One region of the Rhodothermus bifroesti genome, then DNA from elsewhere that is predicted to be linked to it. Evidence: predicted binding sites of a transcription regulator. Region 1 holds the regulator's gene; the other holds the start of a gene.

Region 1 (3,407 bases):
GCCAAGCTCCACCACGAGCACCGAGCCCGCGCGAACCGTCGGTGGACGTTCGGCCAGCGAAGCCAGACTAAACAGCAGCAAAAAGCCAAAAAGCAAAACTAGTCCTAAAGCGATCAGGGTACCCAAAATGCTGGCCAGAAGGGCAGAAAAAAAGCGCATAGCTTTACGGTAAATGGTCCTAAAGAAAGCCGTTGTAGGTCTACGCACACGCCCTAGCAAGGTTACAAAGCCTAATGTCTGCGAAAGTAGACAGTGGCAAAGGCTTGCAAAGGGAAATTACGCTGAAATAACCACTTTTGCATTTTTGGCACTGGGCTTGTCGAAGTTTTAGAAAAGTAAACCTAAAAGTAGGTGGGATCATGCGTTGGCTTTGGATAGGTATCGGCTGCCTTTGGCTGACATTCGGCGTATTGCCGGTCCAAGCTCAGCGGTCGTCAGAAGGCGTGCCGCGTGCACCTTCCAAGGAGCGGGTGCGTGAGGCAAAGCCCCCGCGCAAGGCGTCGCGTCTTCCAGCTGAAGCACCGCGTGTTGGAGCAAAATCTGACAATGTTCCGGGGCAGGTTTGGTCCCGGCCTTACCGTGCCGCTCCCGTTTGGGTAGTGGCACCACCGCCACCATCGCCCAAGTATGTGGTAGCTTTCCATTTCTGGAAGCATCCAGCGCATCGTCACCGGCCTTTTCGGTATCGGCTGCGCCAGTGGTTGTATTGGGATGTGCGCGGTTGGGGACCAGTTCGGCCAGTGTGGCTTGAGGTTGAGGTAGTTTACCGCGCGCGCCTTCGGGCGGTTTATGCTGGATTTGTCGTGGTGGATTTGTGGGTTGAAACGGTGAGGTTTTATGATCGGGGGCGCTATTGGGGGCATGTGATCATGTTTCCACCTGCGCTACAACATCTCGAAGCACGTTTTTATGCGGACGGGCGCATGGTGTTTGAACGCATGGTGTTTCTTGGAGAAGGGCTGGAAGCAGGGCTTTATCTTATGGCAGGTCGTGGGGCGCAATGGGAGATGCCGGAGTTTATCGGGCGTGTGGATCTTGCGCGTGCTCGCGTAGAGGCCCTACCTGGAAGCGATGGCTGGCCGCAAATGACCGGAGCTTGGGTACCTCTGTTGCCGACTGATGGCGCTTGGTATGCTGTAGAAGACCCCAGGTCCTTAGCGCCGCGTGAAGACGTACAGCGCTTTACCGTCGAAGGGCAGCCGGTACAATTGTCACGACGGCTGGTACTAGAGCGTTTGGAATAGGCGAAACCGCATTTGCCGTTATGCGGTTGGAGATACAGGCCTTTGTATCTTGGTCATGTGAGGATGGTAGGCAATGCGCATGGTGCGGATAGGGCATGCGATGCGGCATCGGCAATTATCTCGCCGACCGCTGGCAGATCCCGCTGCCCCGCTGAATGCGCGGGAGCGTGAGATCCTGCGGTTGGTTGTCGAGAGTTTTATTGATACGGCAGGTCCGGTGGGGTCGCGTTTTCTGGCCCGTCGGTATCCTATCGGTCTGAGCCCAGCCTCGATTCGCAACACCATGAGCGATTTAGAGGAAATGGGCTATTTGGACCATCCTTACACTTCAGCCGGTCGCATTCCAACAGACTTGGGCTATCGAACGTTTGTCGATGCCTTAATGGAGGTGCCCAAGCTTACACCAGATGAATGCCGGCTGTTGGAGCGGAGGGTACGTCAAGTGAGCAACGACCCGGAGGAGCTGTGGCGGGAAAGCACGCGGCTTTTAGGGCAGCTTTCCCATCTGCTTGGCGTTGTGCTGACCCCCCGCCTGTCGACTGGGGTACTGGAACGGCTGGAGGTTGTACCACTTTCGTCGACCCGCGCCATGTTTGTGCTCAGCGTGCGCGGCGGCTTGGTGCGTACAATTCTTGCAGAGCTGCCCTCGGAGCTGAGCCGGCGTGACCTAGAACTGGTAGTCGCATTGCTGAATGAGCGCCTGGCTGGTCTGACCTTGGCTACCGTTCGTAATACCTGTGCCCAACGTTTGCAGGATGTAGAAGACCGAACCGGGCTAGTGCAGCTCATGATCGGCGAGGCTCCGACCCTGTTTGCTGAGCCGAGCGAAGGGCGCTTGCGTTTTGGCGGGACCCAGTATATCATGGGGCAACCGGAGTTTCGGCATGCGGAAGAGCTTCGCACCTTGTTCCTATTGTTAGAGGATGAAGAGGCGCTGGTTCAACTGCTGGAAGGTCCCGAGCTTTCGGAAAATGTTGAAATCGGTCGCGCGCAGGTTTCCATTGGCCGCGAGAACCCAGACGAAAAGGTAGAAAAGTTTTCGATCGTTACCGCCCGCTATCGCTTAGGCGATGCGGTGGGAACTATTGGCGTTATCGGGCCTACGCGCATGGACTACCGGCGCGTGATGGCGCTGGTGCAGGAAATGGCCACGCTGCTCAGCCGACCTGCAGACGAGGTGGTCAACTAATCCTGCAAAAAAACATTACGCTATGGAGCCCAAAGACGTGCAATCGCCGCAGACGCATACGGAACCTCCCTTAGAAAGTCAACTTTCAGATACAACTGCACCGGGGAATCTAAGCGAGGAGACCAGTGCCTTAACGGCGCGTATTCAACAATTAGAGGCAGAGCTTGCCCAGCTACAGGACAAGTTTCTGCGCACGGCAGCCGAATTACAGAACTATCGCCGGCGCGTTGAGCAAGAAAAACAACAGTTGTTGGAACTGGGCAAAGCTGCTGCATTGCGACCACTGCTAGATGTGCTCGACGACTTGGAACGCTCGTTAGCAGCTGCACAGCAAACCGAAGGTCAAGATGTCGAGACGGTTTTGCGGCAGCTTCGCGAGGGCGTTTCCCTGGTCTATCGCAAGTTTCTGGATGAACTGGCCCGTTTAGGGGTGCAGCCCATTGAGGCCACAGGCAAGCCGTTTGATCCTATCCTACACGAAGCGTTGCTGCAGCAGCCTGCCCCTGAAGGGGCGGTGCCAGGAACCGTGCTTGAGGAAATTCAAAAAGGGTATCTTCTAGGTGAGCGCGTGCTGCGCCACAGCCGTGTGGTGGTGGCTGCGCCGCCGGATGGGAAAGAGCAGCCCGTAAGCTAAAGGGCCTTTATGCGCGATTACTACGAAGTGCTTGGGGTGGACCGCAGTGCCTCACTGGAAGAAATCAAACGGGCTTACCGCAAGCTGGCGCTGCAATACCACCCCGACCGCAACCCCAACAATAAAGAAGCTGAAGCGCGTTTTAAAGAAATTGCAGAAGCCTACGCGGTGCTTTCCGATCCGGAGAAACGGCGGCGTTATGACCGGTATGGTCACGCCGGTCTGCGGGAAGGTGGCACTGCGTCGGGGGCGTCTCCTTTTGAGGATCTGAACGATATTTTTAGTGCCTTTCACGATATTTTTGGCGCCTCGGGTGCTGTCTTTGAAGAGGTCTTTACCG
Region 2 (3,407 bases), 230 kb from region 1:
ATCCTCTACGCGCGCCTTCTTCTCCTTCATTTCGGGCTCCGTGGCTGCGCCGATCTTCAACACCGCTACGCCACCGGAGAGCTTCGCCAAGCGCTCCTGCAGCTTTTCGCGGTCGTAATCACTTGTGGTCTCTTCGATTTGCTGGCGGATCTGGTTGGCCCGCGCTTTAATCTGAGCCGGATCTCCCTTGCCACCGACGATCGTCGTGTTGTCCTTATCCACAATGATCCGCTCCGCTTGGCCCAGATAGTCGAGCGTGGCGTTCTCCAGGCGATAGCCTTTCTCTTCCGAGACCACCGTACCACCCGTCAGGATGGCAATGTCTTCCAGCATGGCTTTGCGCCGATCGCCAAAGCCTGGCGCCTTAACGGCCGCCACCTTGAGCACGCCACGCAGCTTGTTGACAACCAGCGTAGCCAGCGCTTCACCTTCCACATCCTCGGCAATGATGAGCAGCGGCTTGCCCGTCTGGACCACCTTCTCCAGAATCGGCAGCAAGTCCTTCATTGCCGAGATCTTCTTGTCATGGATCAGAATGTAGGCGTCCTCCAGGACGGCCTCCATCGTGTCGGGGTTGGTCACAAAGTAAGGCGACAGGTAACCCCGGTCGAACTGCATCCCTTCGACGACCTCAAGCGTCGTCTCGGTGCCTTTGGCCTCTTCGACCGTGATCACGCCATCCTTGCCGACTTTTTCAAACGCATCGGCAATCAACTGCCCGATCGCTTTGTCGCCATTAGCTGAGATCGTGGCTACCTGCGCAATGCGGTTCTTGTCCTGCACCTCTTGGCTCATCTTGCGCAGCTCAGCCACAACCACTTCGACAGCTTTGTCAATACCCCGCTTGAGGTCCATTGGGTTAGACCCAGCCGTAACGCTCTTCAACCCCGCCGTCAAGATCGCCTGTGCCAAGACGGTCGCCGTCGTCGTACCATCACCGGCCACGTCGCTTGTCTTCGAGGCGACCTCTTTGACCATCTGGGCACCGACGTTTTCAAGTTTATCTTCCAACTCAATCTCCTTAGCCACCGTTACCCCATCTTTCGTAACGGTCGGCGCACCAAACTTCTTCTCAATGATCACGTTGCGCCCCTTCGGACCCAGCGTAACCTTTACGGCATCGGCCAGTTTGTCGACGCCGCGCTTGAGCGCCATGCGCGCATCCGCATTAAACGTAATCTGCTTCGCAGCCATAGGATTCCCTCCTGGTTGGTTTCAGCTCACCGGTTTTCCGGACAACACGTCACGAAAAAAGCGCCACCTTTACCGCAGCGCTTACTTCTTCGACTCCTCAATAATGCCCAAAATGTCCGTCTCCCGCATAATGAGGTACTCTTCGCCGTCGATCGAGATTTCGGTGCCGGCATACTTGCCATAGAGCACCTTGTCCCCTTCCTTAACGGTCATTTCAATCTTCGTCCCATTCTCTACACGCCCTGGACCAACGGCAATCACTGTACCTCGCTGCGGCTTTTCCTTGGCCGTGTCCGGAATGTACAGACCGCTCTCTGTACGCTCTTCCGGTGGTTCCGGCTTGATCACCACGCGATCGCCGAGTGGTTTAATCTTCGTCATACCCGCTCCTCCGTTTAGGTTTTATTGGATCGCTTGCACGGGAATGTGAAAAAACGTCTAAGAAGTGTTAGCACTCTCCAGTTGAGAGTGCTAACACTTCAACCCGAGCCCATCGTGAGGGGTTCCTACAAGGCATGAAGAAATTTTTAAACTCTCTGGCATCCACCTGCCAGCTTGCTTAGCTTTATGCCAAACCTAACGGTGCGTAGGATGCGGCGTTTTAACCGGCTTTGGCTTTTGGTCTGTCTGCTTACAGGCCTGCTGCTCGTGCTGGCCACCCTGCCGCCCTTCGTTGCGCCACCTTTGCGCGCAGGGCTGATGGCGCTGTTTGCGCCTGTATGCCACCAACTTCCCGATCGCTCGCTGTGGATCGAGGGTGTGCAACTGGCCGTCTGCCACCGCTGCTATGGCATCTACGCCGGGCTTTTCCTAGGGATTATGCTGTTTCCTTTGGTGCATGCACGACTGCGCACTGCAGCCCAAGAGCCTCGCTGGCTTCTTCTGGTGGCCTTGATCCCCGCTGGGCTGGACTGGAGCCTTGAAGCCTTCTCCCTCCAGTCCAGCACACCGCTGAGCCGTCTGTTCACTGGACTATGGCTAGGAGGGATCGCGGGGCTTCTTATGGCCACACGGCTAACGCCGCTTTCTCGCATCTTCCGCTGAGTAACTTTCTGTCACAAGCCTGGTTATGTCTTATGCGGGACAAGCTCCTCTCGGTTTTGCTTGGTGGCGCCATCGTAGGCGTTGCAAGCACATTGATTGCTAAGATTCCGTTTTTAGGTGGGTGCCTAGCATGTCTAGGGTATGCTGGTGCAGGACTCCTAACCGTGTGGCACTACACCAATACGCATCAGCTTACCCTTCCTGGTGGGCAAGGTGCCTTGCTGGGTCTGTTAAGCGGAGCAGTGGCTGCCTTGATCTCAGGTTTGCTAACCCTACTTTTAATCCATTGGGGATTTTTTGCCGACCCAATCGCTACGCTGGAAGCCAGTGGCCAGCTTGACCAGATGTCTCCTCAACAAGCAGAGATAGCTCTTCGCGTTGCTCAAGTGCTTTCGGGCTTCTGGGGCATCGTCTTAGGGATCCTCATTGGGGGCATTTTGGGGCTTTTCGGAGGCATCTTGGGAGCCGCCACTTTCAAAAAAGGCGCTTCCGAAACGCCCTCATCCGAACCGGACGTGCTCTAAGCCCATACGGGGGCGCCAGGGCCGACGTGCCCGCGGTGCGCTTAGCAATTCAGCCATTACATAGGCCTCTTGTAAGGCCTTCGGCTGTGCTAAGCGTTGTACCCATAAGGAAGGCGTAGCGGGTGCTGCTGGTCGCTCCGGCTTAAGTGCTGCTGCAGGCGCGGCTGCTACCGGCGCACGCCACTCCGGGCCTGTTTGTTCTAAATTTCGAAATGCTGAAGCTTGGTTTGTGTAGGTCGACGGCTGGGGTTGCGGAGCCGGTGCAGTAGGTTCTGACCGCAAAACATCCCGAATCGTTCGCAGCGCTTCCTCAAGCTCGGCATCGCGCGTGCGCTGGGGGAGAGGCTTTGGTATGGTAGGCCGGGTACGCCGACCGCCCAAAAGCCAATAGAGGACAAACAAAAAAAGTAAAAGCTCCAGAAAACCCATAGCACGACTTCATCTTTGTTTTGCTGGCTTACCGAAAATCAGGAGACTTTGTTGCACGGTTTCACTCAAACAGATCAGGTTGCATCCGTTGCTGTTTGAGCAGAGCAATAAGTTTTCGGTTGGCACGCGGAAAGGCGTACTGATCCAGCTCTTCTATCGTCACCCAGCGTAGCTGCAGCCCTTCTCGTGAGACAGGGGTTCCTTCAAGCAAGCGAC

Evidence for each region. Region 1 encodes HrcA, which represses chaperone genes, less so after heat shock. Its sites were predicted from a motif close to TNTTAGCACTCNCNNNNNGNGAGTGCTAANA; they were not measured.
Region 2: a site for HrcA is predicted at 1,641-1,671, ahead of groES (co-chaperone GroES). Genes of this name have one in related genera too.

Annotation. Positions count from the first base shown of each region.
Region 1 covers NZ_JAGKTL010000003.1:179,638-183,044, forward strand. Annotated here, with positions in the region: gene sppA (signal peptide peptidase SppA) at 1-159, opposite strand, end outside; gene J8E65_RS07685 (hypothetical protein) at 360-1,244, shown strand; gene hrcA (heat-inducible transcriptional repressor HrcA) at 1,318-2,433, shown strand; gene J8E65_RS07695 (nucleotide exchange factor GrpE) at 2,456-3,067, shown strand; gene dnaJ (molecular chaperone DnaJ) at 3,077-3,407, shown strand, end outside.
Region 2 covers NZ_JAGKTL010000003.1:406,985-410,391, reverse strand. Annotated here, with positions in the region: gene groL (chaperonin GroEL) at 1-1,194, opposite strand, end outside; gene groES (co-chaperone GroES) at 1,276-1,575, opposite strand; gene J8E65_RS08725 (DUF2085 domain-containing protein) at 1,786-2,238, shown strand; gene J8E65_RS08720 (hypothetical protein) at 2,271-2,762, shown strand; gene J8E65_RS08715 (hypothetical protein) at 2,739-3,191, opposite strand; gene mutY (A/G-specific adenine glycosylase) at 3,253-3,407, opposite strand, start outside.